DNA from 2 places in the Pseudomonas sp. SP16.1 genome. Region 2 is predicted to be linked to the other one. Evidence: predicted binding sites of a transcription regulator. Region 2 holds the regulator's gene; the other holds the start of a gene.

Region 1 (4,411 bases), 670 kb from region 2:
CGGTGGTGCGCGGCGTGGCCAATATCCGCGGCGGCACCATTCCTATTCTCGATCTGTCCATCGCCACCGGGCGTGCGCCGCTGGAGGATCTCAAGACCAGCTTCGTGATCATCACCGAGTACAACACCAAGGTGCAGGGCTTTCTGGTGCGCTCGGTGGAGCGCATCGTCAATATGAACTGGGAGGAGATCCATCCGCCACCCAAGGGCGCCGGGCGTGACCACTACCTGACGGCGGTGACCCGCCTGGATAAGCAGTTGGTGGAAATCATCGACGTGGAGAAGGTGCTCGCCGAGGTCGCGCCGACCTCCGAGGCGATCTCCGCCGGGGTGATCGACGAGCAGGTGCAGAGCCGTGCGGCGACCAAGCACGTGCTGATCGTCGACGACTCCTCGGTGGCCCGCAAGCAGGTGTCGCGCTGTCTGCAGACCGTGGGCGTGGAGGTCACCGCGCTGAATGACGGTCGCGAGGCGCTCAACTACCTCAAGGCGATGGCCGACGAGGGACGTCGTCCCGACGAGGAACTGCTGATGCTGATCTCCGACATCGAGATGCCGGAGATGGATGGCTATACCCTGACCACGGAGATTCGCAGCGATGCACGCATGCAGAAGCTGCACATACTCCTGCATACTTCGCTGTCCGGGGTGTTCAACCAGGCGATGGTTAAGAAAGTGGGGGCCGACGACTTCCTCGCCAAATTCAAGCCGGACGATCTGGCCTCGAGGGTGGCCGAGCGGATACGTGTGGCGGATGGGGGCTGAGGGGGCGACCTTTTGGCGAACGTGATGGCGGGTGAGGCGGCGCGAGTGTCTTCAGGTAATTTGGATTTCGAGCAGTTCCGGGCGTTCTTGGAAAAGGCCTGCGGCATTCTGCTGGGTAGCAACAAGCAGTACCTGGTTTCCAGTCGCTTGAACAAGCTGATGGAACAGAACGGCATCAAGAGCCTGGGAGAGCTGGTGCAGCGCATGCAGAGCCAGCCGCGCAGCGGTCTGCGCGAGCAGGTGGTGGATGCCATGACCACCAACGAGACCCTGTGGTTTCGCGATACCTATCCCTTCGAGGTGCTGAAGAACCGGGTGCTGCCGGAACTGATCAAGGCCTACCCGGCGCAGCGCCTGCGGATCTGGTCGGCGGCCTGTTCCTCCGGGCAGGAGCCCTATTCGCTGTCGATGTCGATCGACGAGTTCGAGCGGACCAATATCGGCCAGCTCAAGGGCGGCGTGCAGATCGTCGCCACCGACCTGTCGCCGTCGATGCTGGCCAACTGCAAGTCCGGCGAGTACGACAGCCTGGCCATGGGCCGCGGCCTGTCGCAGGAGCGTCTGCAGCGTTATTTCGACCCCAAGGGGCCGGGGCGCTGGCAGATCAAGGCACCGATCAAGAACCGCGTCGAGTTTCGTCCGCTGAACCTGCTGGACAGCTACGCGGCGCTGGGCAAGTTCGACATCGTGTTCTGCCGCAACGTGCTGATCTACTTCTCCGCCGAGGTGAAGAAGGACATCCTCAGCCGCATCCATGCCAGCCTCAAGCCGGGCGGCTACCTGTTCCTCGGCGCGTCCGAGGCGCTCAATGGCCTGCCCGAGAAGTACCAGATGGTGCAATGCAGCCCGGGGATCATCTACAAGGCGAAATAGCGGCGTGTGCCGTCAGCAGCGACAAACGGGAGGCCTTCGGGCCTCCCGTTTTCGTTTGGCGTTGCGCCGCGTAGGGGGCGCCGTGCGCACCAGCCTGGCAGACGAGCAGTTTTAGGCCAGGGGCTTTAGCCGCGACCTGATTAGGCCAGGTGCGCACGGCGCACCCTACGGCCACCAGCGGCAAGGTCGCGTTGCCGCTTGCGGGGAAAAGCGGAAAACGCTTGCCGCTTGCCGCCTCTCGTGCGCCTTGTTTATTTATAAATTATTGAAAATAAAGGAAAAAATATATTGGCACAGCCTTTGCTGAGTGTCTGGCAGGCAAAGACCAGACTGCCCCCGCGGCAAAGGTTGCAGAACATGAGCATCAGCTTCGCAAGCGCACTCGGTATCCACGAACAGGCACTCGGCTTTCGCGCCCAGCGCGCCGAGGTGCTGGCCAACAATATCGCCAACGCCGATACGCCGAACTACAAGGCGCGCGACCTCGACTTCGCCAGCGTGCTGGCCGAGCAGTCGGCCAAGCAGCAGCGCGGCAACGTCGCCCTGGCACGCACCGATGGCCGGCATATCGCCGCCGAGGGCATCGCCAGCGGACAGGCCGAGCTGGCCTACCGCAATCCGCTGCACGCCTCGCTGGATCAGAACAGCGTCGATCTGCAGATCGAGCAGTCGAACTACGCCGAGAACTCGGTGCATTTCCAGGCCAGCTTCACCTTCCTCAACAGCAAGTTCAAAGGGCTGACCAACGCCCTGCGCGGCGAATAAGGAGCGCGACCATGTCCCTTGCCAGTGTCTTCAATATCGCCGGAACCGGCATGAGCGCGCAGAGCACGCGCCTGAACACCATCTCCAGCAACATCGCCAACGCCGAGACGGTGTCCTCGAGCATCGAGCAGACCTACCGCGCCCGTCACCCGGTGTTCGCCACCGTGTTCCAGCAGGCCCAGGGCGGCGACCGCGGCTCGTTGTTCGCCGAGCAGGACGAGGCCGGCCGCGGCGTGCAGGTGCTCGGCGTGGTCGAGGACCAGAGCAGCCTGATGCCGCGCTACGAGCCGGACCATCCGGCGGCCGATGCCGGCGGCTACGTGTACTACCCCAACGTCAACGTGGTCGAGGAGATGGCCGACATGATCTCCGCCAGCCGCGCCTTCCAGACCAACGTGGAAATGATGAACACCGCCAAGCAGATGCTGCAGCGCGTGCTGACCCTGGGTCAGTAAGGCATTCAAAGGGAGCCAGGCATGACTACGGTAAGCGGCACCAGCTCGGTACTGGATCAGTACCAGATCAAGCAGGACAACACGCAGAACAAGGATCTCGGCAAGAACGAGTTCCTCAACCTGCTGGTGGCCCAGCTGAACAACCAGAATCCGCTGGAGCCCCAGGGCAATGGCGAGTTCATTGCCCAGCTGGCGCAGTTCAGCAGCCTGGAGGGCATCGAGAAGCTCAACACCAGCATGGAATCGATGCTGTCGTCCTATCAGTCGTCGCAGGCGCTGCAGGCGTCGTCCCTGGTGGGGCGCAAGGTGATAGTGCCGACCGAGAAGGCGGTGGTCGATACCGGCGAGAGCTTCAAGGCCAGCCTGGTATTGCCGGTCACCAGCAGCAACGTCTACGTCAACGTCTACGACAACGCGGGCGCGGTGGTCAGGCGCATCAACCTGGGCGAGCAGGCCGCCGGCAACGTCAGCTTCATCTGGGACGGCAAGGACGCCAGCGGCAACCTGATGCCGCCGGGTACCTACAAGTTCGAGGCGCAAGCCACCTATGACAACGAGACCAAGGGTCTCTACACCCTGCTGCCGGCCAACGTCGACAGCGTCACCTTGGGTGGTAGCGAACTCATGCTCAATCTCGCCGGTCTCGGCAGCGTCGCGCTTTCGCAAGTACAAGTGATCGGCCAATAACTATTGCCGCCGGCAGTTCCGGCAAAGGAGTCCTCCATGGCGTTCAATATTGGTCTCAGTGGTCTGCGCGCCGCGACCAGCGACCTCAATGTCACCGGCAACAACATTGCCAACGCCGGCACCGCCGGCTTCAAGATGTCGCGCGCCGAGTTCGCCGACGTCTATGCCGCCTCGGTGCTGGGTTCCGGGTCCAACCCGCAGGGCAGCGGCGTGCTGCTCGGCAACGTGTCGCAGCTGTTCAACCAGGGCAACATCAACTACACGCAGAACGCCCTGGACCTGGCGATCAATGGCAACGGCTTCTTCCAGGTCAGCAACAACGGTGCCTTGAGCTATACCCGTGCCGGCTACTTCGGCACCGACCGCGAAGGTTTTTTGGTCGACAACTTCGGCTACAACCTGCAGGGCTACACGGTGGATGGCAGCGGCAATCTGCAGACCGGCGTGGTCGGTGACCTGCAGATCCAGACCGCCAGTCAGGAGCCGCAGGCGACTTCGAGCATGGCCCAGGTGTTCAACCTCAACTCGACCAACAGCGCGCCGGTCACCACGCCGTTCGATGCGACCGACCCGACCACCTACAACTCCTCGACCTCGACCAACATCTACGACTCGCAGGGCAATTCCCACGTGCTGACGCAGTACTTCGTCAAGACGGGCTCCAACAGCTGGGATATGCAGGTGCTGATCGACGGGCGCAGTCCGGGCGATGCGGCGCAGGAGCCGCCGGTTCCGGCGGTGATTCCGCTGGAGTTCAGTGCCGCGGGTCAGCTCGATACGGACGCGCTGGATGCCGCCACCTTGCCGGCGGGCTTCAGCTCGGACAATGGCGTCATCAGCTACGCCGGCTGGGATCCGGCGGGGCTG
Region 2 (4,411 bases):
TCTGGAGCGGCCGATGCGCACCTGGCAAGGGTAGGCGCTGGCCACGCCAACGAACTTGGCGGCGGCTCGGGCGTGCAGGCCCAGCTTGTTGATGATGGTGATTTCACGGGCTGGCATCGCGGCAGAGTTCCTTAGCTGAGGTCGCGGTGGCGCACCTGGACGTTCTTCAGCGGCTTTTTCAGCGCCTCGCTGAGGCGATTGGCCAGGTATACCGAGCGATGGTGGCCGCCGGTACAGCCGATGGCGATGGTGACATAGGCGCGGTTGCTGGCGGCGAAGCGCGGCAACCATTTATCCAGATAGGCGAGGATATCCTGATACATCTCCTCGACCTCCGGTTGCGCCGCCAGGTAATCGACCACTGGCTGCTCGAGGCCGGAGAAATCGCGCAGCTCCGGCTTCCAGTACGGGTTGGGCAGGCAGCGGGCGTCGAATACCAGATCGGCATCCACCGGCATGCCGCGCTTGAAGCCGAACGACTCGAAGAGGAAGGCCGTGCCCGGTTCAGGCTGATTGAGCAGGCGTAGCTTGAGGCTATCGCGCAGCTGATAAAGGTTGAGGTGGGTGGTGTCGATCTTCAGGTCGGCGAGATCGACGATGGGCGCCAGCACCTGGGTTTCGTCGGCGATGGCCTCGGCCAGCGAGCGGTGCTCGTCGGTCAGCGGGTGGCGCCGGCGGGTTTCCGAAAAGCGCTTGAGCAGCGTTTCGTCGTCGGCGTCGAGGTAGAGCACATCGCAGTGGATGTTGCGTTGGCGCACCTGCTCCAGCAGCTCGGGGAAGCGCCGCAGATGGCTCTGCAGGTTGCGCGCGTCGATGGATACCGCCACTTGCGGCAGCAGCATCTCGGTGTTGAGCAGGGCGCGTTCCGCCAAGTCTGGCAACAGACCGGCGGGCAGGTTGTCGATGCAGTAGAAACCGTTGTCCTCAAGCACATCGAGGGCGGTGCTCTTGCCCGAGCCGGAGCGGCCGCTGACGATGATCAGGCGCATGTTTATCGACCGTTCTGGATGTCCACGACCACCTGATAGAGATCTTCACCGACCGGGGCCTGGCGCAGGCGTTCGCGCACGTCCTGGCGATCGAGCATGCTGGCGATCTGGCGCAGCAGTTCGAGGTGGGCGTCGGTGGCCGCTTCCGGCACCAGCAGGACGAACAGCAGGTCGACCGGGGCGCCGTCGATGGCGTCGAAGTCCACCGCGCTGTCCAGGCGCAGCACCGCGCTGATCGGCGCGGTGCAGCCGGCCAGGCGGCAGTGGGGAATGGCGATGCCGTTGCCGAAACCGGTGGAGCCGAGTTTCTCGCGGGCGATGAGGCTTTCGAAGATGTCCTGCGCGTCGAGGTCGGGCAGATCGCGCGCCACCAGATTGGCGATCTGCTCGAGCACGCGCTTCTTGCTGCCACCCGGCACGTTCACCAGGGAACGGCCGGGGGTCAGGATGTTTTCAAGTCGGATCATGGATGGGGAATGTCAGCGGGCCGTGGCGCCTTGCAGGCGTTCGAGCTGCTTTTCCTTGTGCTTGATGAGTTGACGGTCGAGTTTGTCGGCCAACAGATCGATGGCGGCGTACATGTCCTGGTGTTCGGCGTTGGCGACGACCTCACCGCCGGCGACGTGCAGAGTGGCTTCGATCTTTTGCTTGAGCTTTTCGACCTCCATGGTCACCTGAACGTTGGTGATCTTGTCGAAGTGGCGTTCCAGTCGGCCCAGTTTCTCGCCGACATAGTCACGCAGGGCGTCGGTCACATCCAGCTGATGTCCACTGATGTTGACTTGCATACCGCTTTCTCCTTGTTGCCTTGTGTAAGAGACGGGTCTTGGGCGACCCGCCACCGGAACACTTTGGCCTGGAAGCCCCCGCTTCCAGCTGATCTGGGTCACATCAGTCGCTTGCGTTCGCTGGAGGGCGCTATGCCGAGGGATTCGCGGTATTTGGCGACCGTCCGACGGGCGACTTGGATGCCTTGTGCCTCCAGTAAACCAGCGATCTTGCTGTCGCTCAACGGCTTTTTCGCGTTTTCTGCGGCGACCAGTTTCTTGATGATGGCGCGGATCGCGGTGGACGAGCATTCGCCGCCTTCGGCGGTGCTGACGTGGCTGGAGAAGAAGTATTTCAGCTCGTAAATGCCGCGCGGGGTGTGCATGAATTTCTGCGTGGTGACCCGCGAGATGGTCGACTCGTGCATGCCCACCGCCTCGGCGATGTCATGCAGGACCAGCGGCTTCATCGCCTCGTCGCCATAGTCGAGGAAACCGCGCTGGTGCTCGACGATCTGCGTGGCGACCTTCATCAGCGTCTCGTTGCGGCTCTGCAGGCTCTTGATGAACCAGCGCGCCTCCTGCAACTGGTTGCGCATGAAGGTGTTGTCGGCACTGGAGTCGGCGCGTTTGACGAAGCCGGCATACTGCGGGTTGACCCGCAGGCGCGGCATGGCCTCCTGGTTCAGCTCCACCAGCCAGCGGTCGTTGTGCTTGCGTACGATGACGTCGGGCACTACGTATTCCGGCTCGCTGGATTCGATCTGCGAGCCGGGACGGGGATTGAGGCGCTGGATCAGTTCGATGACCTGCTTGAGCTCGTCTTCCTTGAGCTTCATGCGCCGCATCAGCTGGGCGTAGTCGCGGCTGCCGAGCAGCTCCAGGTAATCGCCGACCAGGCGCTGGGCCTCGCTCAGCCAGGGCGTGCTCGCCGGCAGCTGGCGCAGTTGCAGCAGCAGGCACTCGCGCAGATCGCGGGCGCCGATGCCGGCCGGCTCGAACTGCTGGATGCGGTGCAGCACCACTTCCACTTCGTCCAGTTCGATGTCCAGTTCGGGGTCGAAGGAGTCGGTGACTTCCTCGAGGGTTTCTTCCAGATAGCCGTCGTTATTGATGCAGTCGATCAGGGTGGCGGCGATCAGCCGGTCCTTGTCCGACATCGGCGCCAGGTTGAGTTGCCAGAGCAGGTGGCTCTGCAGGCTCTCACCGCTGGAGGTGCGGGTGGTGAAGTCCCACTCGTCGTCGTCATTGCTCGGCAGACTGCTGGCGCTGGTCTGGTAGACGTCTTCCCAGGCGGTGTCGACCGGCAGCTCGTTGGGGATGCGCTCGTTCCACTCGCCGTCTTCCAGGTTGTCGACCGTCGGAGCGCTTTCCTGGTAGCTGTCTTCCTTGCTCGGCGTCGGCGCGGCGCTCTCCGCGCCGTCGGCCATGGGATCGCTGTTGTCGAAGTCGTCGCCGTCTTCCTGGCGCTCGAGCATGGGGTTGGACTCCAGTGCCTCCTGGATTTCCTGTTGCAGGTCCAGGGTCGACAGTTGGAGGAGGCGGATAGCCTGTTGCAGCTGCGGCGTCATCGTCAGCTGCTGGCCCATCTTGAGGACTAGCGATGGTTTCATTGCAGACCTTAATTCACCGGCGGTTTACGCCTTCCACTACAGGGCGCCGCGGCGCCACCAGGAAGCAAATTATATGCCTGAATTTCTCGGCTTTGCCTAGGGGTTGCCATATTTCTGTAGTGAAATAGCGGGCGACCTACAGGCGGAATTCGTGGCCCAGGTAAACCTCTTTGACCGTCTGGTTGGCGAGAATGGTCTCGGCATCGCCCTCGGCGATCAGCTGCCCGTCGTTGACGATATAGGCGGTTTCGCAGATATCCAGGGTTTCGCGCACGTTGTGATCGGTGATCAGGATGCCGATGCCCTTGGTCTTGAGGTGGTGAATGATCTGCTTGATATCGCCCACCGAGATCGGGTCGACGCCGGCGAAGGGTTCGTCGAGCAGGATGAACTTGGGGTTGGTGGCCAGCGCGCGGGCGATTTCCACGCGGCGGCGTTCGCCGCCGGACAGGCTCATGCCGAGGCTGTCGGCGATATGGTGGATATGGAACTCCTGCAGCAGGTTCTCCAGCTCCGCCTGGCGGCCGGCGCGATCCAGGTTCTTGCGTGTCTCAAGGATGGCCATGATGTTGTCGGCCACCGACAGTTTGCGGAAGATCGAGGCCTCCTGCGGTAGGTAGCCGATGCCGGCGCGGGCGCGGCCGTGCATGGGCTGGTGGCTGACGTCGAGATCGTCGATGCGCACGCGGCCCTGGTCGGCGCGTACCAGGCCGACGATCATGTAGAAGCAGGTGGTCTTGCCGGCGCCGTTGGGGCCGAGCAGGCCGACGATCTGCCCGCTCTCGATGCTCAGGCTGACGTCGCGCACGACCTGGCGCCCCTTGTAGCTCTTCGCCAGGTGTTGGGCTTTGAGAATGGCCATTACTGCTCTGCCTGCTGATCCGCGGGTTTGTTCTTCGGCTGGATGACCATGTCGATGCGCGGGCGCGGCACGCTGACGTTGGTGCCGGTGGCGCGGCCGGCGTTGACGATCTGGCGCTGGGTGTCGTAGACGATCTTCTCGCCTTCGAAGGTGTTGCCTTCCTGGATCACCTTGGCCTGA

What was found. The regulator sigma-54, encoded in region 2, starts transcription at its own class of promoters, with help from an activator protein. The targets are predictions, from matches to a motif close to ANTGGCATNNANNTTGCTNT.
Region 1: flgB (flagellar basal body rod protein FlgB) is a predicted target of sigma-54. The motif match lies at 1,925-1,944, and genes of this name have one in related genera.

Annotation. Positions count from the first base shown of each region.
Region 1 is NZ_JBQYFZ010000001.1:2,765,489-2,769,899, reverse strand. Features, by position in the region: gene ACUTAF_RS13355 (chemotaxis protein CheV) at 1-764, shown strand, start outside; gene cheR (protein-glutamate O-methyltransferase CheR) at 810-1,637, shown strand; gene flgB (flagellar basal body rod protein FlgB) at 1,995-2,402, shown strand; gene flgC (flagellar basal body rod protein FlgC) at 2,414-2,857, shown strand; gene flgD (flagellar hook assembly protein FlgD) at 2,879-3,544, shown strand; gene flgE (flagellar hook protein FlgE) at 3,581-4,411, shown strand, end outside.
Region 2 is NZ_JBQYFZ010000001.1:3,433,088-3,437,498, reverse strand. Features, by position in the region: gene ACUTAF_RS16445 (HPr family phosphocarrier protein) at 1-117, opposite strand, end outside; gene rapZ (RNase adapter RapZ) at 132-989, opposite strand; gene ptsN (PTS IIA-like nitrogen regulatory protein PtsN) at 992-1,456, opposite strand; gene hpf (ribosome hibernation-promoting factor, HPF/YfiA family) at 1,469-1,777, opposite strand; gene ACUTAF_RS16425 (RNA polymerase factor sigma-54) at 1,876-3,369, opposite strand; gene lptB (LPS export ABC transporter ATP-binding protein) at 3,506-4,231, opposite strand; gene lptA (lipopolysaccharide transport periplasmic protein LptA) at 4,231-4,411, opposite strand, start outside.